4 regions of the Actinosynnema sp. NPDC059335 genome follow, and region 4 is predicted to be linked to each of the others. Evidence: riboswitches for the same ligand, from Rfam matches in the RefSeq annotation. Region 4 holds a riboswitch; each other region holds the start of a gene.

Region 1 (7,322 bases), on a different contig from region 4:
CCTCGTACCGGGACCGCTCCAACCCGTACTTGGCGGCCGCCGCCTCGTCGTAGGCGGTGCCCGTCACGGGCACGGGACGGGTGTGCGGGGTGTCCATCAGCAGCGCGCCCAGCGTGACCACCGTCGTCACGCCCAGCCGCTCGATGTGCCCGAGCAGCTCGCCGGCGAACTTCCGCCAGCGCATGTTCGGCTCGATCCCGTGCACCAGCACCACGTCGGTGGAGGAGCCGGGTGGACGGCACACCGACAACCGCGTCGTCGGGAATTCCACCCGTCGGGTGACACCGTCCACCATCCGGACTGTGGGTCGAGTCACCTGGAAGTCGTAGTAGTCGTCCGGATCGACCTCCGCCAACGGCCTCGCGTCCCACGTGAGTTGCAGGTGTTCGATCGCCGTGCTGGCGGCGTCGCCTGCATCGTTCCACCCCTCGAACGCGCACACCATGATCGGGTTGGTGAGCGGTTCGCTGGGGTCGTAGGGGGTCTGGTCGGCCTGGTCCGGATCGGTCACGGCGCCAGACTACGACCACCGGCGCACACCCGACGCCGTAGGCTTGGCGCATGTCGGATCGTGTCACGCCCCCGTTCCGGGGCGCGCTCGCCGACCACCTCCTCGTCGCGGGGGCCGTGACGGGCGTGACGCCGAGGTCCGCCCGCCGTCCGTCGGACGACTTCGCAGCTCACCGGGACCGCGACGGGATCGCGCCCGGAGCCCGGCCGGACGTCGCCGGTGCCCTCGCGCCCGGAGCGGAGCCCTCCGGACGGGCCGGGCGCGGCGTCGAGGAGCGGATCTTGGAACTGTCACGTCGGGGTGCCGAACTCACCCGTTCGCGGCACACCACCCCTGAGGCACCGAACGGCGAAAGGCGCACATGACGGTCGAGGCTGTGCTCTGGGACATGGACGGCACGCTGCTGGACTCGGAGAAGCTGTGGGACATCCCGCTCTACGAGTTCGTGGAGAAGTTGGGCGGCACGCTGTCGCTGGAGACCAGGCAGGCGATGGTCGGGTCGAGCGTGCCGCGCACGATGGCGATGCTGTTCGCCGAGGTTGGCGAGCCGAACCCGACGCCGGAGGACGTGGCCGACGGCGCGGCGTGGATCATGCGCCGCACCGAGGAGGTGTTCCGCGCCGGGCTGCCGTGGCGGCCGGGCGCGCAGGAGGCGTTGCGCGCGGTCCGCGACTCGGGGGTGCCGATGGCCCTGGTCACCTCGACCGAGCGCCAGTTGACCGAGGTCGCGCTGGACACCATCGGGCGGGACCTGTTCGACGTCACCGTGTGCGGCGACGAGGTGGACCGCCGCAACAAGCCGCTGCCCGACCCGTACCTGAAGGCCGCGCGCCTGCTCGGCGCGAACCCGACGCGCTGCGTCGCGATCGAGGACTCGCCGACCGGCGTGGCCTCCGCCGCGGCCGCCGGGTGCACGGTCCTGGTGGTGCCGTGCGACGTGCCGGTGGAGCCGGGCGAGCGCCGCGTGTTCCGCGACTCCCTGGTGGGCGTCACCCTAGCGACGCTCGCCCCGCTCCTGAACGGCTGAGACCCCGGCCCGACCGCAGCCGACCCGGCCACAGCCGACCCGACCGCCGCTAGACCGCCGACACCGGCCGAACCCGCCGCACGGCCGGGTCGACCAGCAGCCCGAACACCACCCCGAGCCCCAGCCACAACGTGGCCGTCTCGGCGAGCGACGCGAGCCGGAACTCCCACAGCACGGCACCCGGCACGTCGGCCGGCACCGCGTCCGGCGTGCCCGGGAACGCCACCAGCAGCACGACCACGGCCGCGACCACCGCCAACGCCACCACCGTGCCGCGAACCGGCGGGCTCAACCGGTGAAGCCGTGACGCGAGCCGGCTCGCCCCGGCCGCGACCAGCAGCCCGGCCGCGATCAACCCCAGGTAGAGCACGGTGCGGTACTCCACCGTGTCGGCGTCGCCGACACCGGGCGGGTTGGCCGGGTACTTCACCGCGGGCAGCACCGCGGCCGCGCCGAACGCCGCCGCGGACAGCGTCACCGCCCGCACGAACGGCGTCCGGCCCGCGAACCACCGCCGCGACCCCGCGTACGCCGTGGCGAACAACGCCCCGACCGCGACGCCGACGAGCACCGCGGCCAGCACGCCGCCGACGACCTGCGTGCCCCGGCTGAACACCTCGCCGTGCCCGTGCCCGCCCGACGCCGCGGGCCGCGCCTCCTCGACGGCCAGCGCCGCCCGGATCGGCGCCTCGACCACGAGCACGCCGACCAGGCCCGCGAGCAGCCCGGACACCGCGCCCGCGCCCACACCGCGGGCCAACAACCCCTGGTAGGTGGGTGTCCTCACGCCGGCGCCTAGTGGCACGGGACGCCGAGCGCGTGCCGGCCGTCGTGGAAGAACTCGTGCACGGTCTCGGCGGCGTGGCCGAGCGCGATGCCGTTCTCCTGCAGCACCAGCCAGGTCACGGCCAGCGCGACCAGCGCGACGGCGTAGGCCCATTTGGGGACCGGTGGGGAGAGGGGGTGCGCGGGGCTCGTCATGACGGCCTCCTCCATACCTCGTGGAAGGTCAACAACAACTCGTGCCGCAGCCGGTCTCCTGACTCCCGGATCGACGCCGTCCCCGCGTCTTCCCAGCCGCTGCGCGCGGCCAGTGACGTGCTCGGCGGGTTGGCTCCCCGGTCACAGTGGCGAGGACCGCGCCGGATTCCCACCGGCTTCCCGTCCACTGCGGCGCCCGAACGGTAGAGGCCGATCACCGGCGGGCACAACCGACCAGACGAGTTGTCGTGCGCGTCATCCCCGCCGCGGCGGCAACGGGCAGTCGCCGCACGTGCCGCCGCCGTCGAGCCGGTAGTACAGGCAGCAGCTCCGCCGCCGGAACGCGATCTCGCCGGGGAACGGGATGAAGTCGCCGGTGCCCTTGAGCGGCGGTTCGGCGAACAGCTCGTCGGCCAACGCCGCGCAGTCGACGCCGCCGCGGTGCACCGTGCGCAACGCGCCCGCCGCGGACGACCCCGCGTTGCCCCACAGCAGACCGCGGGCCACCCGGGTGGTCGCGTGCAGCGCCTCCACCACGGGCCCCAGCGACTCGGCGAGGCCGACGCCGGGCAGCGGGTCCTTCAGCCGGACCTGGAGCCCGTCCGGGCCGTAACGCCACCACAGGTTCGCGGGTCGGACGTCCGGCGCGACACCGCCGACCGCGCGGGCGGCCACGACCGGGCTGAGCAGCCGCGCCGTGTAGCCGAGGAAGAACAGCGACCCGGCGACCCGCCGCTCCCCGGTGCGGTAGCGGGCGGCGATCCGGTCGAGGGCGTCGGGCAGGGCGGGGCCGCGGTCCGCCAGCGCCTCGCCGTCGTGCCAGCCGTCGTCGGGCCGGCCGACGTCGAGGGCGAAGAACGGGCTGAGGCCGCGGACCTGCCGCAGGGTGGCCAGGACTCGGGCGAACTCGGACACGCGCCCCAGTCTGCCGCCACCGCGCCACCTGCGTCCGCAAGCCCCCGTCCGCCGCCCTCGTCCGTCAGGGGATGTAGAACGTCATCAGGTCGCCCCGCACCGGCGGGAACAGCGCGTGCATCAGCTCGGCGTTCGGCCCCGGGTACACATCCGGCTCCCGCGCCGTCAGGCCGCGCAGACCGTGCGGACCGAACAGCAGCGACGCCAACCGGTCCGGCGCCACCCCCGCGCCGCCCGCCGCGCCCGGCGCCTGCATCCGACCGCCCGGCACGACCGGCCCGACCTCGCCCGCCCGGAACGGCAGCCGCACGTGCGAGCCGTAGAACGAGACGATCGCCTCACCCTCCCGGTCCGCGAAACCTCCCCGCGCCAACCGCCGCCCGAACACCGGCCGCAGGTGCTCCAGCAACGCGACCGGGTCACCGATCCGCACGTAGTACGAGTTGGCCTCCTCCGGCGGCGGCCCGAGGAACGGCGCCAGCGCCGCGCCCGCCACCGACCACGGCCGGTCGGTCATCTCGGTGGCCCCCGTCGCGGCGAGCAGCGCGTGCGCCGCCGCCTCGTCCACGGCGGCCACCTCGCACAGCCGCACGCCCTCCTCCGGCGGCGTGGTGCGGCCGGTCGCGACCGGCACGCCGTCCCGCTCCACCAGCCACTGCGCGCTGCCGTCGCGGGCCACCAGCCACCGCCACAGCGCGGGGGAGTGCGGCATCCGCAGGTCGGCCCGCGCCTGCTCGGCGTCCTGGAGGCGCGCCATCGCCGGGATGTCGGCCACGGTCGCCTCGCGCACCACGTGCCCGCCGACGTCGGGGCGTCGCACGACCGGCCGGGTGGCCGGGATCGGGATGGCGTAGGTGTAGCCGAACCGCCGGTAGAAGTAGGGGATGCCGAGCATCACGTGCACCAGGTGACCGCGCGCGGCCGAGCGCTCGTGCGCCCACGCCATCAGCGCCCGCACCAGCCCCCGGCCCTCGTAGTCGCGGTGGGTGGCGACCAGCTCGACCTGCCCCGCCGGGATCTCCACGCCGTCGAGCACCAGCGTCTCGTCCAGCAGGGTCGCGGTCGACACGACCTCGTCGCCGTCCACCACGACCGCGCACGCGTCCCAGCCCGCGTCCGGGTCCTCGACCACCAGGCGGTGGTCCACGGCGTCGGCCGGCTCGCCGCGCTCGGCCAGCAGCGCGCCGATCCGGTCGAGGTCTTCGGGGCGCGCGGTCCGCAGCACCAGCCCATCGGTCACCACGCCAGTGTCGTGAGGCGACCGGAGACCGCGCCAGCGGTTTTTCGGTGGCGTCGGCGGCCACGCCACCGCACAATCCGCGCATGCCCTGGCTCCCCGCTGACTTCGCCCACCCGACCCGCGTGCCGCTCGACGCCGAGCACCACCTGCGGCCCATCCGCGAGTCCGATGTGGACATCGACTACCCGGCCGTGATGGGCTCGCGGGAGCGGCTGTGGTCGCGGTACGGCGAGAAGTGGGGCTGGCCGCCCGCCGACATGACCCACGAGCAGGACCGGGTGGACCTCGCCCGCCACGAACGCGAGCAGGACGCGCACGAGTCGTTCAACTACGCCCTGTTCGACGCCGCCGAGACCGCGCTGCTCGGCTGCGTCTACATCGACCCCGTGGCCGAGCACGAGCCCGCCGACGCGCGGATCTCCTGGTGGGTCGTGGACGGGCACGTGGGCACCGACCTGGAACGTGCGCTCGACGCGTTCGTGCCGAAGTGGATCGCGGAGGTGTGGCCCTTCACCAGTCCCGAGTACGGGATCTAGAGTCCGTGCGGTGACCTCGTCGGCCAAGTGGACCATCGTCGCCGTCTGCCTCACCGTCCTCGCCGTGCTGGTGCCGTGGTCGCACTACGGCGGCATCGACGTCGAGCTGCCCCGCCTGCCGCTCTGGTGGGCCTACGTGGGCGCGGCGTCGGCGATGCACGCGACCGCGATGGCGCCGCCGCGTGCCGCGCTGCCGGTGGCGGCGGCGTTCGCCGTGGTCGCGCTGGTGGCGGCGGTGGTCGTCGCGACCGGCTACGACGCCTCGTCCCACATCTTCGACCACGTCATCCCGGCCGTCCGGCCGCGTCCCGGGCTGGGCGCGGTGTTCGCCGTGGCGGCGGTGGCCGCGCAGGCGGCCGGGCTGCGCGCCCGTGCCCGCGCGGCGCGGTCCGTCCCGGCCTGACCGGGGTCCTGGCTGCCTGCGGCCGTTCGGGGGATGGGAGGATCAGACCCCGTGAAGACCTTCGACGAGCTGTTCGCCGAGCTGAGCGAACGCGCACGCACCCGCCCTGAGGGCTCCGCCACCGCCGCGGCTCTGGAGGCCGGGGTGCATGCGCAGGGCAAGAAGGTGCTGGAGGAGGCCGGCGAGGTCTGGATCGCCGCGGAGCACGAGTCCGACGAACGCCTGGCCGAAGAGGTCTCCCAACTGCTGTACCGCGTGCAGGTGCTGATGCTCGGCCGCGGCCTGACCCTCGAAGACGTCTACAAGCACCTGTGATCCTGGAAGTCGCCGCGCTCGACGTCCGCCCCGGGCTGGAGGCGGACTTCGAGCGGGCGTTCGCCGAGGCGCGCGGGCTCGTGGCGCGCTCGCCCGGGTTCGTCTCGCTCGACCTGCGGCGCTCGGTCGAACGACCGTCCCGGTACCTGCTGCTGGTGGGGTGGGAACGGCTGGAGGACCACACGGTCGGCTTCCGGCAGGGACCGCTGTACCCGCGCTGGAAGGCGTTGCTGCACCACTTCTACGACCCGTTCCCGACCGTCGAGCACTACCGCGAGCCCTGACCGCCCAGCAGCGCGACCACCTGGTCGTCGGTGACCTGGTCGAACCGCTCGTAGAACCGGCCGACCGCGCGGAAGTCGGCCCGCGCGTGCGGGCACACGACCAGGTCGGCGTCCTCGGCCAGGGCGCGCACCGCGTCCGCCGCGCCCACCGGCACCGCCAGCACCAGGCGGCCGGGCCGCTGCCCGCGGGCTTCCCGCAGGGCGGCGCGGGCGGTGACGCCGGTGGCCAGCCCGTCGTCCACCACCAGCACGTCCCGGCCCTCCAGCCGCACCGGCCCGTCGCGGTACCGCGCGAGCCGCCGCCGGGCCTCCTGCCGTTCGGCCGCGCACGTCTCGGCCAGGTCGTCGGCGGTGAGGCGGAGCAGGCGCAGCGCGTCCTCGTCGAAGATCGGCGCGCCGTCGGCGGTGACCGCGCCGACGCCGTACTCGGGGTGGCCGGTCGCGCCGATCTTGCGGGCCACGGCCACGCCCAGCTCGCCGCCCAGCGCCGAGGCCACCTCGACCGCCACCGGCACGCCGCCGCGGGCCAGGCCGAGCACCAGGGGGTCGGTCCACGTCCGGTCGGCCAGCGCGCGGGCGAGCACCCGGCCGGCGTCGGAGCGGTCCGCGAACCTCACACCCCCATGGTGCGCGCGTCGCGGGCGGCCGGCGACCGCCGGGCTAGCGCTCCCGCACGAACAGCGACTGCGCGCCGCGCCCCACCTCGCCGCGCTCGTCGTGCAGCACGCTGCTCGCCACGCCGACGCCGGACGGTCCGATCACGGTCCGCGCGTCCAGGGCGAACCACTCGCCGACCGGCTCCCGGTGCAGGTGCACGGTCAGGTCGGTGTTGATCGCGTACCAGGTGCGCAGGTCGAGCCGGCTCGACACGCCGCTCGCCGAGTCCGCCGCGGTGAACAGGCGCTGCGTCGCGCTCGGCTCCTCGCCGGCCACCACGCGCACCCGCGGCCGGGCCCACACCACCGCGTCGCCGGGCGTGAAGACCCCGCCGCGGACCGAGCGCCACTCCATCGCCCCCAGGTAGCCGCCCCGCCAGTGCTCCGGGATCGCCATCGGCCCGCACTCCGCCGGCGGGGTCGGCGGCCCCTGGTCGCCGGCCGCGACCGACGC
Region 2 (7,322 bases), on a different contig from region 4:
CGGCGCAGCGTCCGCAGCAGCACCGGGCCGGTCACCAGGACCAGGATCGTGGTGGTGATCGCGCGGCCGACGTCCCAGCCGAGCGAGGTGGCGAGGCTGAACGCCACCACGCGGACCAGGTTGTCCAGGATCGGCGCGCCCGGCTGGAACGACAGCGACGTGCTGCCCGCGCCCAGCGCGAACGGCCAGAACGACAGGTTCAGCAGCAGCCCGTACACCAGCGAGGCGACGGCGCTGTACCCGCCCAGCAGCGCCAACTCGGCCTTGCCGCGGGCGGGCGGCAGCAGCCCCGCGCCGAGCGCCACCCACGCCGCGGCGAGCATCTGGTAGGGCAGCCACGGCCCGACGCCGCCGGTGAGCAGGGCCGACGCGAACAGCATCGTGTTGCCCAGCACGAACCCGAAACCGGGCCCGAAGACCCGGCCGCCCAGCACGAGCAGGAAGAACACCGTCTCGACACCCGCCGTGCCCGCCCCGAGGGGCCGGATCGCCGCGCCCAGCGCGGACAGCACGCCCAGCATCGCCACGGCCTTCGCGTCCAGGCCGCCCTCGCTGATCTCGGCCAGCACGACCGCCAGCACGAGCGGCAGCAGCAGGGCGAACACCCACGGCGCGGTCGCGCCTTGGGCGATCACGGCGTCCGCGGACACCAGCAGCGGCCACCCGAACGCGACGACGCTGATCGCGGCGGCCACGCCCAGGGCGACGGCGGCGCGGGACCGGATCCGGACGGGCGCGCCGTTCACCGGGCCGCCAGGGCCGCGCGCACGTCCGCCACGGTCAGCCACTGCTGCGGTGCGAGCACCTTCGCCACCTGCGGCGAGAACACCGGCGACGCGGTGACCACCTCGGCGGTCGGCCCGTCGGCCACCACCTCGCCCTCGGCGAGCACCACCACGCGGGTCGCGTACTCGGCCACGAACTCCACGTCGTGGGTTGCCAGCACGACCGCGTGCCCGTCGTCGGCGAGGTCCCGCAACGCCTCGGCCAGCCGCGTCTTCGCCGGGTAGTCCAGGCCCCGGGTCGGCTCGTCCAGCAGCACGGCGCGCGGCGACGGGGTGAGCGCCACCGCCAGCACCAGCGCGAGCCGCTGCCCCTCGGACAGGTCGCGCGGGTGGCGGTCGTCCGGGATGCCCGGCGCGAGCCGGTCCAGGAACTCGCGGCACGTGCCCGGGGACCGGCCGGACTCGCGGTCGGCCTGCGCGCACTCGCCGCCGACCGTGTGCAGGTACAGCAGGTCGCCGGGCTGCTGCGGCACCAGGCCGACGGCGCGCCGCCGCGGTCCGGGCTTCAGCGTCGCCGGGTCCACGTCCTCCACCGCCACCTCGCCGCCGGACCGCTTGCCGGTGCCCTGCACGGCCCACAGCAGGCTGGACTTGCCGGACCCGTTGCGGCCCATCACCGCGACCCGCTCACCCGCGCCGACGTCCAGCGACACGCCGCGCAGCGCGTCCACGGCGGAGTAGCGGACCCGCAGGTCCCGAACCCGCACCAGGCCCGCTGCCGGTGACGACGTGGACGACGCCGGCGCGAGCCGTGCAGGCGCGGACGACGCGGATGTGGGCGTGGGTGGCGACGACGTGGACGACGCGGATGTGGGCGCGGGCGCGGGTGGCGCGGATGTAGGTGGCGCGGGCGTGGACGACGTGCGCGCGGGTGGAGTGGATGCGGGTGGCGTGGCGAGGCGGTCGCGCAAGGGACCGGCCCTGCGCCGCGCGTCCCGGATGGACACCGGCACCGGGTCCCACCCGGCGAGCCGGCCCAGCCGCACCACGGGCGGCGCGACCGGGGCGTCCGCCAGGACCGGACCGGGGTCGCCCGCGACCGGCGGCAGCCCGCCGCCCGGCAGCCACACCACGCGGTCGGCGTACTGCGCGACCCGTTCCAGCCGGTGCTCGGCGATCAGCACGGTCATGCCGAGGTCGTGCACCAGCCGGTGCACCGCGGCCAGCACGTCCTCCGCCGCGCCGGGGTCCAGCGCCGAGGTCGGCTCGTCCAGGACCAGCACCCGCGGGTGCGCGGTGAGGGCCGCGCCGACGGCCACGCGCTGCTGCTGCCCGCCGGACAGGGCGGCCAGCGGGCGGCGGCGCAGGTCGGCCAGCCCGAGCAGGTCCAGCGTCTCCTCGACCCGCTTGCGCATCACCGGGTTGGGCAGTCCCAGCGACTCCATCGAGTACGCCAGCTCCTCCTCGACCGAGTCGGTGACGAACCCGGCCTGCGGGTCCTGCGCCACCACGCCGACCACGTCCGCCAGCTCGCGCGGCGGGTGCGTGCGGGTGTCGCGGCCGTCCACCAGCACGCGGCCGGTGAGCGTGCCGCCGGTGAAGTGCGGCACCAGCCCGTTGACCGCGCGCAACAGCGTCGACTTGCCCGACCCGGTCCGCCCGACCACCAGGCACAGCTCGCCCTCCGGCACGTGCAGGTCCACCCCGGCCAACGCGGGCGCGGCGGCGTCGCGGTAGGTGACGGAGACGTTCTCGAACCGGATCACTGGCCCATCCTGTTCCTGGCGACGACAACGGGCGCGAGCGCGCACAGCAGGCCGACCGCGGGCAGCAGCGGCAGTTCGGGCGGGACCAGCGGCACGGTGTCCGGGGTCAGCGCCGCCCGGCCGAGGCCGTCCGGGGCGAGGTACGTCGCCAGTGCGGCGAGCAGGCCGGACGCGGCGATCAGCAGCTCCCGCGGCCCCCACCGGTCCGGCCGGTACCGGCTGCGCCGCACCCGCCGCGACCCGGTCCACAGGCCCGCGACGGCCAGCGCCGCCCCGGCCGCCAGCATCGGCGTGCCGACCGTGTTCGGGGTGCCGCCGCCGAGCAGCCCGTACGCGCCGACGCACAACCCGACCAGGCCGCCCAGCACCAGCACGCCCGTCAGCACCCTGGTCCGCCGCGGCAGCCCCGCCGCCCGGCCGTAGCCGCGCGAGTCCATCGCCGCGGCCAGCACCAGGGACCGCTCGAACGCGTCCTCCAGCACCGGCACCATCAGCACCCGCATCGCCTTCACGCCGCGCACGGCGTCACCCCGCAACGCCCGCGCCCGGCGCACCGACCGCGCGCTGGCCACGAGCTGCGGCGCGACCGTCAACGCCACCACCACCGCCACGCTCACCTCGTACAACGCGGCCGGCAGCGACCGCAGCAGCCGCTTGGCGTTGGCCAACGCGTTCGCCGCGCCCACGCAGCACAGCAACGTGGCGAGCTGGAGCCCCTGGTACAGCGCGAAAGCGAGACCCTCGGCGCTCACCGGACCACCCAGCCGGATGCCCTTCGCCCAGTCGGGCAGCGGGATCTCGGGCAGCGTCACGAGCACGGTCGGCCCGCCCACACCGCCGAGCAGCACGTGCAGCACCACCCGGACGGCGAGCACCACCAGGGCGAACTTGAGGAACACCCCGTACGCGCTCGCCCACGGCGTGTCCTCGCGGCACGACACGGCGACGTACCCGGCGACCGCGATCACCAGCGCCAGCAGCAGCGGGTTGGTGGTGCGGGCCGCGACGGCGGCCAGGCACAACGCCCACAGCCACCACGCACCGGGGTGCAGGCTCACTCCGCCGCCCTGGCGCGCCGCCGCGCGGTCCACACCCCGAGGCCGGCCAACACGGCGACCACCACGATCCCGATCACCAGGCCGACCGCGCCGCCCGAGTCCGGCGTCGGCTCGGCTCCTGCTTCCGGTGACGCGCCGTCCGTCGGCACGACCGGACTCGACGAAGTTCCGCCGACCGTCGTTTCCTCGGCGGAGGAAGGCGGCGTGGTCGTCGTCTCCGCCGTGGTGGTGGTCGTCTCCTGCGTGGGTTCGGCGGTCGGCGGGCCGGGCTGCCGCGGCGCGGGCGGTTGCGGCTGATTCGGTTGGCCGGGTTGACCCGGTTGCGCCGGGTTCGGCGCGGGCTGCCCAGGGTCGGGCGCGGGGGGCGCCGGTGGGGCGGGCTTCGGCGCGGGCGCCGGCGGCGCGATGCCCGGCGGCTCGCCCGCGCCGAACGACCAGCCCTCGACGGTGCCCGGCGCGGGGTCGTACGCGCTCGCGCTCGTGCTGCTGTAGACCCACGACTCGCCGGGCCGGCCGTGCCAGTAGCCCCAGTAGGCCGTGGTCGGCGACGTGGTCCGGCACGGGTCGCTGCTCGGCTTGCCGTTGATCCGGCACACGAACCCCGGCTGGAGGGCGGCGAACGTGTAGCCGAATCCGGCGGCGCTGAGCGCGGCCGTCCCCGTGGCGGGGTCACCGGGCGCGCACCCGGTCTGCACGCCGCCGCCCAACGAGCGGAAGTCCACGACGACCGTGACGCCCGCGCAGTCAGCCGCCTGCGCGGTCAGCGGGGCGTTCGTCATCGCGAGCCCGACGACGGCCGCCGCCGTCAGCGCTCGCGCCCACCGGCCGGTCACTTCCGCGCATCCGCGTACCGCTTGCGCGACAACAGGACCGTGAGCACCCCGCCGACCAGCAGCAGCGCGCCGACCCACAGCGCCGGGCCGACGTCCGCGCCGGTGCGGGCCAGGTTGCCCCGGTTGGCCGTCACGGCCACCACCGCGGCGGTCGTGGTGGTGGCCGTGACGGAGGCGTCCGTCGTGGTGGTGGTCGCGTCGGTGCCGGTGGTCGTCGTGGTGTCGGTGCTCGTGGTGGTGGCCGCGGTCGACGACGTGGTGGTGGCCGGGCAGTCCAGCACCGGCGTGCCCGGCGTGCCGCCGTCGGCCGTCAGGTCGCCGAAGCCGACGCCGACCAGGCCGAGGACGCCCTGCGCGCTGGCGCGCAACGACGAGGTCTGCTGGAAGCCCGTCGCGTCGAACGCGATCGCGCCCCGGTCGGCCTCGGCGGCCGTGCAGCCGACCTGGAGCGAGGTGAGGAACCGGACGGCGAGGTCCGCGGTGGCCGTGCGGCCGCCCGCGCGCAACGCCTGCGCGGCCAGGCCGGTGCTGTTGGCGTTGCCCGCGTCGGTCGCGCCCTCGTCGCGGAAGCCGCCGCCGGGCTGCTGCACGCCCTCCAGCCAGTCGAGGGCCTCGCCGGCCGCGGCGGTGTCGCCGACGGCCACCAGCGCCTGCACGGCCATGGACGTGGCGTCCACGTGCGACACGCAGGGCGTGGCCTCCAGGATCAGCGGGAAGCCGCCGTCCCCGCACTGCTGACCGACGAGGTAGTCCACGGCGGCCCGCGGCGCGCCCTGCGCGCGGTCCAGGGCGAGCACCGCGAACGCCTGGCTGAACCCGTTGGAGAAGTCGCCGTACTGCGACTTGTTGACGAACCGGCCGGACGGGGCCTGCAACGCGGTGAGGCCCGCGATCAGGTCCTCGCCGCCGAAGTCCGACGGGTCGCCGCCGCGGACCTGGACGGCCAGCGCCAGCTTCGCGTAGGAGCCCGCGAACGACTCGGCGGGGTCGTCGAAGTGCAGGTAGTTGGCGATGACCTCCGGCCGGGCGAGCCACGCGAGCGCCTTGTCCGCGCTGTCGGAGGCCACCCCGGCGGCGGTGAACGCGAACAGCGCGTCCAACGTCGAGCCCTGGTCGGGGGAGGTCGTGCCGGGGTAGAGGAAGTGGTCGCCGTCGACGAGCTGCCGGGCCAGCCACCCCGCGGCGGCGTCGCTCGCGTCCGTCGTCGGCACCGCCCGCGCCTCGTCCTGGCTCCGTGCGGCGGGGGCGAGCGCGAGCGCGGTGACAGCGGCGGCGGCGATGACGGCGGCGGTCCGTCTCAACGACATGTTCTGCCTTTCCGGGGCGCAAGGCGCGAGCGGACCCCGGACAGCCGTGCTCGCCGCTTCCCGGGCTCCGACCCGTTGACCTCGACGGTGTCAGGAGCGTGGCACGCGCGACGGGTGTTCGGGCTCGTCCCCGGGAGGGGCCTACCGTTGCGGGTCAGCGCCGGATTTCGACCGGCTTCCCCCGTTTCGCGCGCGATTGCCGATCGTCTGTCAAGGACCCTGTCGTGTCAATCCGCCTCTAGCGCGATGCTGCTCACCCCTACGTACGGTTACCGTCGGTCGATTCGATCTGGGGAAGAGGGGTGTTCGATGACGACTCTGGCGTCCGTGCGCGACGGCTTGGTGGCGTGGGTCGCACGGCGTTCGGCGACGCGGTGGGTGCTGGGCAAGATCGGTTCGCGGGCGTTGTCGCTGCTCCCGGACCGGGCGCTGGTCCCGTTGAAGCGGGACGGGGTGGTGCCGGTCGCCGAGTTGGAGCGGATGCGGGAGGCCGGCGCGGTGCACCGGATCCCGGTGCCGTTCGGCTTGCGGGTGTGGTTGGTCACGGGGCAGGACGAGGCGAGGAAGGTGCTGTCCGACACAGGCGCGTTCAGCAACGACTACGCGCGGCTCGGCGCGGCGGTCGGGCGCATCGAGCAGTCGCCCGGCGGCCTCGGCTTCGCCGACCCGCCCGACCACACCCGGCTGCGCAAGCTGCTCACGCCGGAGTTCACCATGCGGCGGCTGTCGCGGCTGGTGCCGCGCATCGACGCGATCGTGACCGAGCGGCTGGACGCCATGGAGGCCGTCGACGGGCCGGTCGACCTGGTCAAGGAGTTCGCGCTGCCGATCCCGTCGCTGACGATCTGCGAGCTGCTGGGCGTGCCCTACGAGGACCGCGACCGGTTCCAGGAGCTGGCGGCGGCGCGGTTCGACCTGTTCGGCGGCGCGGGGCAGGCGTTGGGCGCGATCTCGGAGTCGCTGTCCTACATGGAGGAGATCGTGCGCCGCGAGCGCCGGTCGCCGGGCGACGGGCTGATCGGCTCGATCATCCGCCAGCACGGGGACGACGTGAGCGACGTCGAGCTGGCGGGCCTGGCCGACGGCGTGCTGACCGGGGGGTTCGACACCACGGCGTCGATGCTGGCGCTGGGCGCGATCGTGCTGCTGAAGGACGACGCGGCGCGTGCCGCGATGCGTGACGACGACGCGGCCGCCGCGCCGCTGGTGGAGGAGCTGCTGCGGCACCTGAGCGTGGTGCAGGTGGCGTTCCCGAGGTTCGCCCGGCACCCGCTGAAGGTCGGCGACCAGCAGGTGGAGGAGGGCGACGTGGTGATCGTGTCGCTGTCGGCGGCCAACCGCGAGGGCGCGTCGGACTTCGACCCCTCCCGGCCGCCGACGTCGCACCTGGCGTTCGGGTACGGCGCGCACCGGTGCGTGGGGGCGGAGCTGGCCCGGATGGAGCTGCGCGCCGCCTACCCGGCGCTGCTGCGCCGGTTCCCGGGCCTGCGCCTGGCCGCCGCGCGGCCCGGGTTCCGCACCGCGTCGATCGTGCACGGCGTGGACTCGCTGTTCGTCCACACGCGCTGAGCGTTGAACTCGGGGGTCCCGGACGTAGGACACACGCGTTCCGGACGTAGGACACACGCGTGTG
Region 3 (7,322 bases), on a different contig from region 4:
GCGGACCGTGACGTCGATTCGCGGTCGGTCCAGCTCGACCAGCGGGATCACCTCCAGACCGGTCACCCGACGGGACCCCTCGTCCCATTTGGGCCGGACGCCGAGCAGGGCCAGCACCTCGGCGACGTCGTCACCGGCCGTGCGCATGGCGCTGGTGCCCCACACCGACAGGCCGACCGACGCGGGCCACTCCCCCGTCTCGGAGCGGTAGCGCGCCAGCAGCGAGTCGGCCATCGCCTGACCGGTCTCCCACGCCAGCCGGGACGGCACCGCCTTGGGGTCCACCGAGTAGAAGTTGCGGCCCGTCGGCAGCACGTTCACCAGGCCGCGCAGCGGCGAGCCGCTGGGACCGGCCGGGACGTACCCGCCGTCGAGCGCGTGCAGCACGTTGGCCAGCTCGTCGGTGGTGCGGTCGAGCCGGGGCACGACCTCGGTGGCGGCGAACTCCAGCACCCGCGCCACGTCCTCGTCGTCGGTGAGGGTCCGGGCCGCGCGGACGTCCCAGTCGGCGTCCTCCATCGCCTGGACCAGGGCGCGGGCCCGCTCCTCGACGCGGTCGGTCTCGACGCGGGTCGCGCCGCCCGCGGTCTCGGCCAGCCCCAACGCCTCGCGCAGCCCCGGCAGGGCGGCGACCTGCCCCGCCCACACCTGCTTGGCCTGCAGGATCGACAGCACCAGGTTCACCCGGGCCGCGCCGGTGGGCGCCTGGCCGAGGACGTGCAGGCCGTCGCGGATCTGGACGTCCTTGACCTCGCACAGCCAGCCGTCGACGTGCAGGATCAGCTCGTCGAACCCGTCGTCGTGCGGGCGGTCGGACAGGCCGAGGTCGTGGTCGAGCTTCGCGGCCTGGATGAGGGTCCAGATCTGGGCCCGGATCGCGGGCAGCTTGGCCGGGTCCATCGCGGCGATGGTGCCGTGCTCGTCCAGCAACTGCTCCAGCCGCGCGATGTCGCCGTAGCTGTCGGCCCTGGCCATCGGCGGCACGAGGTGGTCCACCAGGGTGGCGTGCGCCCGGCGCTTGGCCTGGGTGCCCTCGCCGGGGTCGTTGACCAGGAACGGGTAGATCAGCGGCAGGTCGCCCAGCGCCGCGTCGGGACCGCAGGCCGCCGACAGGCCGACCGCCTTGCCGGGCAGCCACTCCAGGTTGCCGTGCTTGCCGACGTGCACCACGGCGTCCGCGCCGAACCCGTCCTCCAGCCAGCGGTACGCGGCCAGGTAGTGGTGGCTCGGCGGCAGGTCCGGGTCGTGGTAGATGGCGATCGGGTTCTCGCCGAAGCCGCGCGGCGGCTGCACCATGACCACGACGTTGCCGGAGCGCAGCGCGGCCAGCACGATCTCCCCGTCGGGGTCGCGCGACCGGTCCACGAACAGGTTGCCGGGCGCCTCGCCCCAGTGCCGCTCCACCTCCTCGCGCGCGTCGGCCGGCAGGGTGGCGAACCACTCGCGGTAGCGGGCGGCGGGCAGCCGCACGGGGTTGCCCCGGAGCTGCTCCTCGGTGAGCCAGTCGGCGTCCTGGCCGCCGGCCGCGATGAGCGCGTGGATGAGCGCGTCGCCGTCGAGGTCGGCCACGCCGGGCAGCCCGTCGCCGATGTCGTAGCCCCGGTCGCGCATCGCGGCGAGCAGCCGGACCACGCTCGCGGGCGTGTCCAGGCCGACGGCGTTGCCGATGCGGGAGTGCTTGGTGGGGTAGGCCGACAGCATCACCACGACGCGGCGTTCGGCCGGCGGGACGTGCCGGAGCCTGCCGTGGCGCACGGCGATGCCCGCGACCCGGGCGGCGCGCTCCGGGTCGGCGACGTAGACGGTGAGGCCGTCCTCGTCGACCTCCTTGAACGAGAAAGGCACCGTGATGATCCGGCCGTCGAACTCCGGGATCGCCACCTGCGTCGCGGTGTCCAAAGGGGACAGACCGTCGTCGTTGCCCTCCCACGCGGCACGGCTCGTGGTCAGGCACAGCCCCTGGAGGATCGGCACGTCGAGGGCGGCCAGCGCGCCCACGTCCCACGCGTCGTCGTCACCGCCGGCGGACGCCGCGGCGGGCTTGGCGCCGCCGGCCGCGAGCACGGTGACCACCAAGGCGTCGGCCTTGGCCAGCTCGGCCAGCAGCTCCGGTTCGGCGGTGCGCAGGGAGGCGCAGTAGACCGGCAGCGGACGGCCGCCCTTGGCCACGATCGCGTCGCACAGCGCGTGCACGAACGCGGTGTTCCCGGCCACGTGGTGGGCGCGGTAGTACAGCACCGCGACGGTCGGCCCGTCGGCCTGGTCGTCCCGCTCCAGCAGGCCCCAGGTCGGCGTCGGCGCGGGCGGCGCGAAGCCGTGGCCGGTGAGCAGGACCGTGTCGGACAGGAAGCGGTGCAACTGGGCGAGGTTCGCCGCGCCGCCGTGCGCCAGGTACGCGTGCGCCTCGGCGCACACCCCGCCGGGCACCGTCGACAGCTCCATCAGCGGCGCGTCCGGGTTCTGCTCGCCGCCCAGCACGACGACCGGCAGGCCGGACGCGAGCAGCCGGTCCAGCCCCTCCTCCCACATCCGGCGACCGCCGAGGATGCGCACGACCACCAGGTCGACGCCCTCCACCAGGACCGGGAGGTCGTCCACGGCGGTGCGGGCGGGGTTGGCCAGGCGGTAGTCGGCGCCGCTGGCACGGGCGGACAGCAGGTCCGTGTCGGAGGTCGACAACAGCAGGATCACGTGCGGGCTCCATCCCTCGGGGGTCCTCGCCCCGGTCGTAGGGGACGGCGAGCGGAGTTCCTGACTCCCGGGGGCTCCCCCGGTCACAGTGGCGGGACCGCGCCGGATTCACACCGGCTTCCTCCTGCTGCTTCGCCGTTCGGAGGTCACCCTAACGGCAGTTAGCATCCAGTCCATGCCCACGGAGCGAACTCACCCGGACGCCTGCCCCGGCGCCGTCGACGTGCACCGCGCCGCCGACGGCGGGTTGGCGCGCGTGCGGGTGCCCGGCGGCACGTTGAGCGCCGAGCGGGTCGACGTGCTGCGTGCCGCCGCGCTGGACCTCGGCGACGGGTTCCTGGAGCTGACGTCACGGGCGAACGTGCAGATCAGGGGCTTGGCGCCGGGGGCGGAGCACGAGCTGGGCGCGCGGCTGCGCGCGGCCGGCCTGCTGCCGTCGGTGACGCACGAGCGGATGCGCAACATCGTCGCCGCGCCGATGGAGGACAACCAGGCGCTGGTGGACGCGCTCGACGCGGCGCTGCTCGCGGCGCCGGAGTTGGCCTCCCTGCCGGGGAGGTTCCTGGTCACGGTGGGTGGCGCGGTGAGCGGCCTGTCGGGTGACATCGGGCTCGTCGGTGACGCGTTGTTCCTGGCCGGGCGCGATTCCGGGCTGCGGGTGGCGGACCCGGTGAACGCCGTGGTGACGGCCGCGCGGGTGTTCGCCGGGATCCGCGGCGAGGCGTGGCGGCTGTCCGAAGTGGACGGCGGTGTGCGGAAGATCACGGCGGCGCTGGGCGAGCCCGGTTCCGTGAAAATCCCGTCCGGTGTGACGCCCGTCGCACCCGGTGGGCACGGCGACGTGGTCGTGGCGGGCGTGCCGTTCGGGCGGTGGGACGCGCGGCTGCTCGCCGGCGTGCCGGTGCGGATCACGCCGTGGCGGAGCCTGGTGCTGCCGGCCGGGACCGACACCGGCGGCCTGTTCACGTCGCCGGACTCGCCGTGGCACGGCGTCAGCGCGTGCACCGGGCGGCCGGGGTGCGCGAAGTCGCTGGCCGACGTGCGGGCCGACGCGACCCGTTGGGTGCGGGCGCGGACCGGGTCCGGCCGGGTGCACTGGTCGGGCTGCGCCCGGCGGTGCGGTCGCCCGGCGGGCGACGTGGTGGAGTTCGTCGCGACCGGCGACGGGTACGAGGAGATCAGGTGACCGGGTACGTCAAGGACGGCGCGGAGATCTACCGCCGTTCGTTCGCCACCATCCGCGCCGAGGCCGACCTGGCGCGGTTCCCGTCCGACGTCGCCCGGGTGGTGGTGCGGATGATCCACGCCTGCGGGATGGTCGACCTGGTCGGGGACGTCGACTTCTCGCCGCACGTGGTGCGCGACGCGCGGGCGGCGCTGCTGGCGGGCGCGCCGATCCTGTGCGACGCGCAGATGGTCGCGGCGGGCGTGACGCGTCGCCGGCTGCCCGCGGACAACGAGGTCGTCTGCACGTTGGGCGACCCGCGGGTGCCCGGGTTGGCCGAGGAGCTGGGGACCACGCGCAGCGCGGCGGCGTTGGAGCTGTGGCGGGACCGGTTGGAGGGCGCGGTGGTGGCCATCGGCAACGCGCCCACCGCGTTGTTCCACCTGCTCGACCTGATCGCGGCGGGCGCGCCCCGACCCGCCGCCGTGCTCGGCGTGCCGGTGGGGTTCATCGGCGCGGCCGAGTCGAAGGACGCGTTGGCGGCCAACGGCCTGGGGTTGGAGTACCTGGTCGTGCGCGGCCGGCGGGGTGGCAGCGCCATGACCGCGGCGGCGCTCAACGCGATCGCGAGCGAGGAAGAATGACGGGCAGGCTGTACGGGGTCGGGGTGGGTCCGGGCGACCCGGAGCTGGTGACCGTCAAGGCGGCGCGGCTGATCGGCGAGGCCGACGTGGTGGTGTTCCACAGCGCGCGGCACGGGCGCAGCGTGGCGCGCCGCATCGCCGAGCCGTACCTGCGCGAGGGGCAGGTCGAGGAGCAGCTGGTCTACCCGGTCACGACCGAGGAGTCCGACGACTACCAGGGCGAGATCGACGCGTTCTACGAGGAGTGCGCGGCGCGGTTGGCGGCGCACCTCGACGCCGGGCGGACGGTCGTGGTGCTGGCGGCGGGCGACCCGTTCTTCTACGGCTCCTACATGCACCTGCACAAGCGGTTGGCGCACCGGTACCCGGCCGAGGTCGTGCCGGGGGTGACGTCGGTGAGCGCGGGGGCGGCGGTGCTCGGGCGGCCGCTGGTGGAGCGGGACGAGGTGCTGACCGTGCTGCCGGGCACGTTGCCGGAGGAGGAGTTGGCCGGTCACCTGGCCGGCGGCGACCCGGTGGCGGTGATGAAGCTGGGCCGCACGTTCCCGCGGGTGCGGGAGGCGTTGGCGCGGTCGGGCCGGCTGGGCGAGGCGTGGTACGTGGAGCGGGCGACGACCGGGGCGCAGCGGACCGCGCCGTTGGCCGAGGTGGAGGCGGACGGCGTGCCGTACTTCTCGCTGGCCCTGCTGCCGAGCCGGTCGGGGGCCGGGCACGCGGGCGGGTCGGGTGCGATCGCGGCGGACGGGTCGGTCGGCGCCGGCCCGGCTGCCGCTCTCCCGCTCGCGGGCGGCTCGCCGGCGCGCAGCGCGGTCACGGCAAGCGCGGCGGGGGGCGGCCCGGTGGGGGCGGCAGGCGGCGCGGCCGACCCCGGGGCGGCGGCGAGCGGCGCGGTGGCGGGGGAGCCGGGCGAGGCCGCGGCTTCGGCCGGAACCGCCGGCGAAGCCGGGGCGGTCGGCGAGGCCGGAACCGCCGGCGAGGTGGTGGTGGTCGGGCTCGGGCCGGCCGGGCCGCAGTGGTTGACGCCGGAGGCGCGGGAGGCGTTGGCGGCGGCCGAGGAGTTGGTCGGGTACGTGACCTACCTGAACCGCGTGCCGGTGGACCCGCGCCAGCGGCGGCACGCGTCGGACAACAAGGTGGAGGCCGAGCGGGCGGCCTTCGCGCTCGACCTCGCCAAGCGGGGGCGTCGGGTCGCGGTGGTGTCGTCGGGCGACCCGGGCGTGTTCGCGATGGCCGGCGCGGTCCTGGAGGTGGCCACCGACCCGCAGTTCGCCGACGTGCCGGTCCGCGTCCTGCCGGGGGTGACGGCCGCCCACGCGGTGGCCAGCCGGGTCGGCGCGCCGCTGGGCCACGACTACTGCGTGGTCTCGCTGTCGGACCGGCTCAAGCCGTGGGAGGTGATCGAGCGGCGGCTGGAGGCGGCGGCCGCGGCCGACCTCGTGCTCGCGATCTACAACCCGGCGTCGCGCAGCCGCACGTGGCAGGTGGACAAGGCCCGCGACGCGCTGCTGCGGCACCGCTCCCCCGACACGCCCGTGGTCGTCGGTCGGGACGTCGGCGGCCCGGAGGAGTCCGTCCGGGTGGTGCGGCTGGCCGACCTCGACGCGTCCGCGGTGGACATGCGGTGCCTGCTGCTGGTCGGCTCCTCGCAGACCCGGGTCAGCGCCCGCGGCACGGTGTTCACCCCGCGCCGCTACCCCGCGTGAGCCAGTCGACGGCCTCGGCGACCGTCTCCACCAGCGGCGCGTCCGGTGGCGGGGGTCGGCGCACGACCACGACCGGGATGCCGAGGTGACGGGCGGCCGCCAGCTTGGCGGCCGTCATCGGCCCGCCGCTGTCCTTGGTGACCAGGACCTCGACCCGGTGCTCCCGCATGAGCGCCAGCTCGCCGTCCACTGTGTACGGACCGCGGTCGAGCACGACCGCCAGCCGCGGGTTCGGCGGGTCGGGCGGGTCGACGGTGCGCGCCACGCCGTCGGTGAACGCGGCCAGCCCTCGACGCCCGGTGGTGACGAGCGCCCGGCGGCCGGCGACGAGCGCGGCGGCCTCGGCGACGCTGTCCACGTACCGCCAGCCCTCCTCGGGCGGCCAGCCGGGGCGGCGCAGCACCAGGAACGGGGTGCCGGTCGCGGTGGTCGCGGCGAGGGCGTTCGCGGTGATGCGGTCGGCGAACGGGTGCGTGGCGTCCACGACGGCGTCCACGCGTTCGGCCCGCAGGTACGCCACGAGCCCGTCCACCCCGCCGAAGCCGCCGACGCGGACCTCGCCCTCGGGCAGCTTCGGGTCGGCCACCCGGCCGGCCAGCGACGAGATCACCCTCATCCCGGTGAGCGCGGCGGCGAGCGCGCGGGCCTCGCCCGTGCCACCCAGTACCAGCACGGTCTTCACGGCTGTTGCATCCTGTCGTCGTGAGCACGAACCTGCGCTTCGGCTGGACCACCGGCGCCTGCGCCACCGCCGCCACCACGGCGGCGTACACGGCGTTGCTCACCGGTGAGTTCCCCGACCCGGTGGGGATCGTGCTGCCGAAGGGCCAGACGCCGACGTTCGCGCTGGCCCGGGAATCCCTGGCGGACGACCGCGCGTTCGCCGCGATCGTGAAGGACGCGGGCGACGACCCGGACGTCACGCACGGCGCGCTGGTCGGCGCGACGGTCCGGCACGGCGCGCCGGGCAGCGGCGTGGTGTTCGAGGCGGGGCCCGGTGTCGGCACAGTGACCAAGCCCGGCCTGCCGCTGGCCGTCGGGGAGCCCGCGATCAACCCCGTGCCGCGGCAGATGATGCGCGAGCACGTCGCGCGGGTGGCGGCCGAGCACGGCGGCGCC
Region 4 (7,322 bases):
GCTCGCCGCCCGAGTACACGGCGAAGGGCTGCAACGCGACGACGGCGAGCAGGAAGATGATCGTCAGCGTGGACAGCAGGATGGTCAGCGCGATCTCGTTGGGGGTCTTCTGCCGCCGCGCGCCCTCGACCAGGGCGATCATCCGGTCCACGAACGTCTCGCCGGGCTTGGCCGTGATGCGCACGACGATCCGGTCCGACAGGACCGTGGTGCCGCCGGTGACCGCGGACCGGTCGCCGCCGGACTCGCGGATGACCGGCGCGGACTCGCCGGTGATCGCGGACTCGTCGACGGTGGCGATGCCCTCGACCACGTCACCGTCGCCGGGGATCACCTCCCCGGCTTCGACGACGACGAGGTCGCCGACCGTCAACTCGGTGCCCGGCACGGTGCGGCCGTCGGTCAGGCGGGCGACCGCGTCCTTCTTCGTCGCGCGCAACGAGTCCGCCTGGGCCTTGCCCCGGCCCTCGGCGACGGCCTCAGCGAGGTTGGCGAACAGCACGGTCAGCCACAGCCACACCGCCACCGCGACGGTGAACACGCTCGGGTCGGTCGCGGCGAACACCGTAACGAGGACCGAGCCGACCCACACGACGAACATGACCGGGTTGCGCGCCTGGTGACGCGGATCGAGCTTGCGCAGCGCGTCGGGCAGCGAGGTCAGCAGTTGGCGGGGGTTGAACACCCCGGCAGCCACCTGCCGGCTCGGATTCCGAGCGTGGCGTTCGCGAATCTCCTGCGGAGTCCGCTGCGGGTGTTCGGTGGTGGTGGTCACAGCAGGGCCTCCGCGATGGGACCGAGGGCGAGGGCGGGGACGAAGGTCAGCGCGGCGACCAGGACGATCGCCCCGCCGAGCAGGGTGGCGAACAGCGGGCCGGTGGTCGGCAGCGTGCCGGCCGTGACCGGCACCTTCCGCTGCCCGGCCAGCGACCCGGCCAGGCACAGCACGGCGACGACGGGCACGAACCGGCCCAGTGCCATGCACACGCCCAGCGACGCCTGGAACCAGTCGTTGGTCACCGTGATGCCGGCGAACGCGCTGCCGTTGTTGTTCGACGCCGACGCGTAGGCGTAGAGGATCTCCGACAGGCCGTGCGCACCGGGGTTGTTCAACGCGCCCTGCGTGGACGGCAGCACGGCCGCGACGCCCGCGCCGATCAGCAACACGGTCGGCATGGCCAGGATCGACACCGCCGCCGCCGTCACTTCGCGGCGACCCAGCTTCTTGCCCAGGTACTCGGGCGTGCGGCCGACCATCAACCCGGCCAGGAACATCGCGATCACGGCCATCACCAGGATGCTGTAGAGGCCGGTGCCCACACCGCCCGGCGTCATCTCGCCGAACAGCATGTTCAGCAGCGCGCCGCCGCCACCCAGCCCGGTGAAGCTGTCGTGCATCGAGTTCACCGCACCTGTCGACGTGGCCGTGGTGGTGTTGGCGAACAACGCGCTCGACGGGACGCCGAACCGCAGTTCCTTGCCCTCCAACGGACGCAGGCCGCTCGCCTCCGCCGCCCAGATCACCGCCAACATCGCGCTCCACAACGCGCCCATCACGCCGAGCAGCACATACCCCTGCCGGCGGTCGCCGACCATCGTGCCGAAGGTGCGGGTGAGCGACACCGGGATGACCAGAATCAGGAAGATCTCGATGAGGTTGGACCAGGCGTTGGGGTTCTCGAACGGGTGGGCGGAGTTGGCGTTGAGCACCCCGCCGCCGTTGGTGCCCAACTCCTTGATCGCCTCCTGGCTCGCCACCGGTGCCGTGGCGACGAGCTGCCCGTCGACGTCCACACCGGACTTCAGGCTCATCACCACGCCGGTGGCGACCAGGACGATCGCGAACATGAACGCCACCGGCAGCAGGACGCGGATCGTGCCGCGGGTCAGGTCGACCCAGAAGTTGCCCAACCGGTCGGTGCGGCTGCGGACGAACCCGCGCACCAGGGCCATCGCCACCGCCAGGCCCACCGCGGCGGAGACGAAGTTCTGCACCGTCAACCCGATCATCTGCACGGTGTGCCCCATGACGGTCTCGGGCACGTAGGACTGCCAGTTCGTGTTGGTCACGAAGCTGACCGCGGTGTTGAACGCCATGCCCGGGGGCACGTTGCCCCGGTCGTAGGCCCACGGCAGCACCGACTGCACCCGCTGGAGCACGTAGAGCAGCACCACGCCGACGAAGGAGAACCCCAGCACGCCCAGCGCGTATGTGCCCCAGCGCTGCTCGGAGTCCGGATCGACGCGCGCGACCTTGTAGACCGCGCGTTCCACCTTGGAATGCTCGGCACCCGTGTAGACGCGGGCCATGTAGTCGCCGAACGGCCGGTACACCACGGCCAGGGCGACGATCAGCAGACCGACCTGGAGCAGACCGGCCACAGTAGAGGACATCAGAATTTCTCCGGACGGACCAGCGCGACGAACAGGTACCCGATCAACAGCAGGGCCAGCACACCGCCGACGGTGTTGGCCATCACCCCGGTGCCGCTCACAACCGCCCCAGACCGCGCACGCCGAGCGCCAGCAGCAGGAACACACCTATGATCAGCAGCACGTAGGCCAGATCGGCCATCTCCGCGCCCCTTCCCGACTCCGAGCGGTCTCGACGGACCGCCATGCCGGAAAGGATGCACCCGGAAGTGGCCGGCCCACGGATGCCTGACGGGTCCCTAACGCCCTCGATCCGGTCCCTTACGCGATGTTGACGACCGGGAGACGCCGGTCTCACCGCAGGTCACGACCGGGTTAACCACGATCGCTGCGGGCGCTGCGCACAGTGACGAGCACGAGGCGGTCGAGCGCCTGTCCCGGCTGGTCGCCCGGTAGCTGCAGCGTTCGGCGTCTTCGGCGACCGACTGGGCCGCGCCAGAATCTGAACCGTGCTCACAGGCGGCTGCCGAACCGGCGTCGTACCGGACTCCGCAGTCACGTACTGCTACCCAGTTGTTCGGATTCAGCACTCCCAGTAATTATTGGCAAGCTCAGTTCGTCCACGCCCGACCTGTGCCGAGCAGGCCGCCCGGTAGCAGGCGCACAGGATCGGCGGGAGAACCCACCCTGAAAGAATCGGAGCGAGGACAAAGGAGTCTGCTCAGATGACCTCACCCCTGTTATCGAGGATCGGTCGCGCTGCCGCCGTGGCGTTCACGGCCATCGCAACCACTTCCACCCTCACCGGCGGCGCGAGCGCCGACCCGGCCGCAGCGGCGGTGCCGTTCAAGGCCGAGCACACTGACCGCTGCCTGAGCAGCCACACCACCGGCCAGTTGGCCTGGCGCAACGCGCTGCCGGTCCCGACGCCCCACCCCGTGACCGCGGTCAAGGTCACCGGTGAGGTCGCGCTGCGCAACGCCACCCCGTGCGCCCCGCCCACCCGAGCCGTCGCGGTGGCCGTGTTCACCGCCTACAACGGCCGCACCGCCGTCGATACCGAGCGCCAGAGCACCACCGGCGCGACCAAGTTCGAGTTCGTGCTCTCCGTGCCGCTCGTCCCGACGCCGACCCCGGTGCCCATCGACCGCGTCACCGTCCAGGTCTGCCACACCGCCATCACCCCCATCCCCGAACCAGGCCCGCTCACCTGCGGCGACATCTCCACCTACCCCATCTCCTGACCCGTGCGGCGGGTGTGGCGGGCGATCCACCCCGTCATACCCGCCACCCGGTCGATGACGGGTGATCACTCATCGCCGTCATCGCCACGGTCATCGTCTCCGTCGTCATCGTCATCGTCGAGGTCGACCGGGGATAGGTCGGCCGGTTGCGGTCACACCCCGACCGTCCTGGAGGCGACGATCGCCCGACTGCGGGCCAGGCGGTGGGTGCGGCGGATCTCCGCCTCCGCACGGCGGCGGCGGTCCTCGGCGCTGTCCGGCACCACGGGCGGGACCGGCCGCGGACGGCCGTCGTGGTCCACGGCCACCAGCACCACGTAGGCCGAGGCCACGTGCACCGCGGGCACCGAGCGGTCCCAACGGTCGGCGGTGACCCGCACCCCGACCTCCATCGAGGTGTTGCCGGTCCAGTTGACCTGGGCGTGCAGGTGCAGCACGTCACCCACGCGCACCGGGACCAGGAACACCATCTCGTCGACCGCGACCGTCACCGACGGGCCCTCGCAGTGCCGCGCCGAGACCACCCCGGCCAGCGAGTCGACCAGCTTCATCAGCACCCCGCCGTGCACGGTGCCCATCAGGTTGGTGTCGTGGTCGTCGGTGATCCGCGAGATCGTCAACCTCGACGCGGCGGTGGGCTTGCCGCTCACCCCAACTCCGCCCGCACCCGCCGGGCCGCGGCAACCAGGGTGCGCAGCGCCGGTTCGACCTCGCGGTAGCCGCGGGTCTTCAGGCCGCAGTCGGGGTTGACCCACAGCCGGTTTCCCGGCAGTACCCGCGCGGCGGCGGCCACCAGCTCGACGACCTCGTCCACGTCGGGTACCCGCGGCGAGTGGATGTCGTACACGCCGGGGCCCACGCCGCGGCTGAAACCGTTGGCCCGCAGGTCTTCCAGGATTTCCATCTTGGACCGTGCGGCCTCGATGGTGGTCACGTCCGCACCCAGGCCGTCGATGGCGTCGATGACCTCGCCGAACTCCGAGTAGCACAGATGCGTGTGTACCTGGGTCTCCGGTGCGGCGCCGGAGGTGGCCAGGCGGAACGCGGCCACCGACCACTCCAGGTAGGCGGGTTGGTCGGCGGCGCGCAGCGGCAGCAGCTCGCGCAGCGCGGGCTCGTCGACCTGCACGATGCGGATGCCGGCGGCCTCCAGGTCGGCGACCTCGTCGCGCAGCGCCAGCGCCACCTGGTCGGCGGTGTCGGCCAGGGGCTGGTCGTCGCGGACGAACGACCACGCCAGGATCGTCACCGGCCCGGTCAGCATGCCCTTGACCGGCCGTTCGGTCAGCGATTGGGCGAAACTCGCCCACGGCACGGTGATCGGTCCGGGGCGGGTGACGTCGCCGTGCAGGATCGGCGGGCGCACGCAGCGCGAGCCGTAGGACTGCACCCAGCCGTGCTCGGTGGTGGCGAAGCCGTCCAGGTGCTCGGCGAAGTACTGCACCATGTCATTGCGCTCGGGCTCGCCGTGCACCAGCACGTCCAGCCCGATGTCCTCCTGAAGCGCGATGACACGGGCGATCTCGGCGCGCATCCGCTCGACGTACTCCGCCTGCGACAGCGCACCCGACCGCAGTTCCGCGCGAGCAGTGCGGATGTCGGCGGTTTGGGGGAACGAGCCGATGGTCGTGGTCGCCAGCGGCGGGAGGTCCAGGCGGTCTTCCTGGGCGGCGGCGCGGTGGGCGTAGGGCGCGCGTTCGCGGTCCTGCGGGCGCAGCGCGGCCAGCCGGGCCCGCACGGCCTCGTCACGGCGGGGGCTCGCGGCGGGCTCGTCGGCCTGGCCGGCCCACGCGCCGGTCACGCCCTCGCGCAGCGCGCGGCCTAGCAGCACGACCTCGCGGACCTTCTGCCTGGCGAACGCCAGCCGCGACCGCACCGCCGGGTCCAGCCCGGTCTCCGCGTCGAGGTCGTAGGGCACGTGCAGCAGCGTCGAGGAAGTCGACACCGCCACCTCGCCTGCCGAACCGAGCAGCGACACCGCCGTGGCCAGCGCCTTCCGCAGGTCGGTGCGCCACACGTTGCGGCCGTCCACCACCCCGGCCACCAGCGTCTTGTCCCGCAGCGCCGGGATGCCCGCGATCCCGTCAACCGCGCCCGCGACCAGGTCCACGCCGATCGCCTCGACGGCCGTGCCCGCCAGCACCGGCAGGGCGGGGCCGAGGCTGCCGTAGTAGCCGGTGACCAGGAGCTTCGGGCGGGCGTTGAGCGAGGCCAGCCGGGTGTAGGCCCGGCCCAGCGCGGCCAGGTCCGTTTCCGCGCGGTCGGCGGCGAAGGCCAGCTCGTCGAGCTGGACCCACACCACGCCCTGCGCCGCCAGCACAACCAGCAGCTCGGCGTAGACGTCCACCAGGTCGTCCAGCCGCGCCAGCGGGTCGGCGCCCTTGGCCAGCAGCAGGAACGTCACCGGGCCCAGCAGCACCGGCCGGGTCTCGATCCCCAGCCGGCGGGCCTGCCGGTAGTCGGCCAGCGGCTTGTCCCCGGCCAGCCGGAACACCGTGTCCGGGCCGATCTCGGGCACCAGGTAGTGGTAGTTGGTGTCGAACCACTTCGTCAGCTCCAGCGGCGGCGCCTGCGCGTCGCCCCGTGCCGCCGCGAAGTAGGAGTCCAGCTCGTGCTCGCGCCGGTAGCGGTCCGGGACCGCGCCGACGAGGAACGCCGTGTCGAGCACCTGGTCGTAGAACGAGAACGTGTTGGACGGGATCGAGTCCAGCCCGGCGTCGCGCAACTCCCGCCACGTTGCCGCGCGCAGGTCGGCAGCGGTGGCGAGCAGGGTGTCCCGGTCGGTCCTCCCCGCCCAGTACGCCTCCACGGCGCGCTTGAGTTCCCGATGGGGACCGATCCTCGGATATCCGAGCACGGTGGCGCCGATACCGCTGGTCACAAGCTCTCTCCTCGCGAGCGTGCGTGAAGTCCGGTCGCTGTCACGGGCACGCTTCGCGGGCGGCACTCGGCCGCGTCCGCGCGAGCCCTCCCGCGAGGCTCCCGGACACCGCGTACCCGGTGGGTGCGCGGACCGGTGGCAGGTCTTCGGACTCACGGGCGTCGAACCCACTCCTACCGGCCGTCGCTTCCCACGCGGAGCGCGCAGTGCTTGGTTGACGGCTTTCGTTCCCGTTCACCGCTGCGGGGCAGTCCCGGATTCGCACCGGGTTCCCTCTTGCCTCGCCTCCGCCGTCACCGACGCGGGCGAACCACCAGCGACGGCAGCGTAGCGCACCGCGGGAACACCGCTCAGAATCCGGGAACCGCCTGGTGCGCATCGGTGATGCGTGAGCGGTGCCCTCCTCGTCCGGGAACGGGCTGCTGTTTGAAGGATGAACCCCGAGAGCGGGCCGGCGCAGCGGACACGTGTCCATGTGGGGGTGGGTTGCGCGGCGATCTACAACATGTAGTGTTCCCGCCGTCGATGGTTCCGACGCCCTCCGAGGGCCGAGGAGGCAAGAGGGAACCCGGTGCGAATCCGGGACTGCCCCGCAGCGGTGAGTGGGAACGACCGCCGTCACGAAGCACTGCGCGTCACGCGTGGGAAGCGACGGCCAGTAGGTCCGGTGTCAGCCGGGTGTCCGCGAGTCCGAAGACCTGCCGTCGGTGCGCGCGCCGGCCGGCGTGCGCGTGTCCGGGGCCTCGTGGGCGGGCCGACACGGATCAGCGTGCCGTCGCGCACGCGCTCTGTGGCACCCCCGCGTGCTCCGGGCCGCTCCAGGC

The links. A riboswitch is a leader RNA that binds a small molecule or an ion and turns the genes downstream of it on or off. The one in region 4 is predicted to bind cobalamin.
Region 1: linked by a shared signal. The riboswitch ahead of ACFXGA_RS08960 (CbtB-domain containing protein) and the one ahead of metE (5-methyltetrahydropteroyltriglutamate--homocysteine S-methyltransferase) in region 4 are both predicted to bind cobalamin.
Region 2: linked by a shared signal. The riboswitch ahead of ACFXGA_RS34945 (prenyltransferase/squalene oxidase repeat-containing protein) and the one ahead of metE (5-methyltetrahydropteroyltriglutamate--homocysteine S-methyltransferase) in region 4 are both predicted to bind cobalamin.
Region 3: linked by a shared signal. The riboswitch ahead of cobN (cobaltochelatase subunit CobN) and the one ahead of metE (5-methyltetrahydropteroyltriglutamate--homocysteine S-methyltransferase) in region 4 are both predicted to bind cobalamin.

What each region holds. Positions count from the first base shown of each region.
Region 1 covers NZ_JBHYXZ010000019.1:49,223-56,544, forward strand. Annotated here, with positions in the region: gene ACFXGA_RS08945 (PAC2 family protein) at 1-511, opposite strand, end outside; gene ACFXGA_RS08950 (HAD family hydrolase) at 873-1,538, shown strand; gene ACFXGA_RS08955 (CbtA family protein) at 1,588-2,325, opposite strand; gene ACFXGA_RS08960 (CbtB-domain containing protein) at 2,334-2,519, opposite strand; cobalamin riboswitch at 2,550-2,726, opposite strand; gene ACFXGA_RS08965 ((2Fe-2S)-binding protein) at 2,775-3,434, opposite strand; gene ACFXGA_RS08970 (GNAT family N-acetyltransferase) at 3,499-4,674, opposite strand; gene ACFXGA_RS08975 (N-acetyltransferase) at 4,758-5,210, shown strand; gene ACFXGA_RS08980 (hypothetical protein) at 5,221-5,613, shown strand; gene ACFXGA_RS08985 (phosphoribosyl-ATP diphosphatase) at 5,665-5,928, shown strand; gene ACFXGA_RS08990 (antibiotic biosynthesis monooxygenase family protein) at 5,925-6,212, shown strand; gene ACFXGA_RS08995 (phosphoribosyltransferase) at 6,197-6,829, opposite strand; gene ACFXGA_RS09000 (thioesterase family protein) at 6,873-7,322, opposite strand, start outside.
Region 2 covers NZ_JBHYXZ010000179.1:7-7,328, reverse strand. Annotated here, with positions in the region: gene ACFXGA_RS34965 (ECF transporter S component) at 1-746, opposite strand, end outside; gene ACFXGA_RS34960 (ABC transporter ATP-binding protein) at 743-2,491, opposite strand; gene ACFXGA_RS34955 (energy-coupling factor transporter transmembrane component T) at 2,488-3,549, opposite strand; gene ACFXGA_RS34950 (hypothetical protein) at 3,546-4,382, opposite strand; gene ACFXGA_RS34945 (prenyltransferase/squalene oxidase repeat-containing protein) at 4,379-5,689, opposite strand; cobalamin riboswitch at 5,781-5,905, opposite strand; gene ACFXGA_RS34940 (cytochrome P450) at 5,999-7,258, shown strand.
Region 3 covers NZ_JBHYXZ010000120.1:15,069-22,390, forward strand. Annotated here, with positions in the region: gene cobN (cobaltochelatase subunit CobN) at 1-2,691, opposite strand, end outside; cobalamin riboswitch at 2,725-2,859, opposite strand; gene ACFXGA_RS29550 (hypothetical protein) at 2,867-3,877, shown strand; gene ACFXGA_RS29555 (precorrin-8X methylmutase) at 3,874-4,500, shown strand; gene ACFXGA_RS29560 (precorrin-2 C(20)-methyltransferase) at 4,497-6,203, shown strand; gene ACFXGA_RS29565 (cobalt-precorrin-6A reductase) at 6,178-6,885, opposite strand; gene ACFXGA_RS29570 (cobalt-precorrin-5B (C(1))-methyltransferase) at 6,906-7,322, shown strand, end outside.
Region 4 covers NZ_JBHYXZ010000002.1:58,379-65,700, forward strand. Annotated here, with positions in the region: gene kdpB (potassium-transporting ATPase subunit KdpB) at 1-775, opposite strand, end outside; gene kdpA (potassium-transporting ATPase subunit KdpA) at 772-2,394, opposite strand; gene kdpF (K(+)-transporting ATPase subunit F) at 2,394-2,495, opposite strand; gene ACFXGA_RS00955 (hypothetical protein) at 2,492-2,620, opposite strand; gene ACFXGA_RS00960 (hypothetical protein) at 3,099-3,617, shown strand; gene ACFXGA_RS00965 (acyl-CoA thioesterase) at 3,770-4,267, opposite strand; gene metE (5-methyltetrahydropteroyltriglutamate--homocysteine S-methyltransferase) at 4,264-6,498, opposite strand; cobalamin riboswitch at 6,618-6,828, opposite strand; cobalamin riboswitch at 7,008-7,219, shown strand.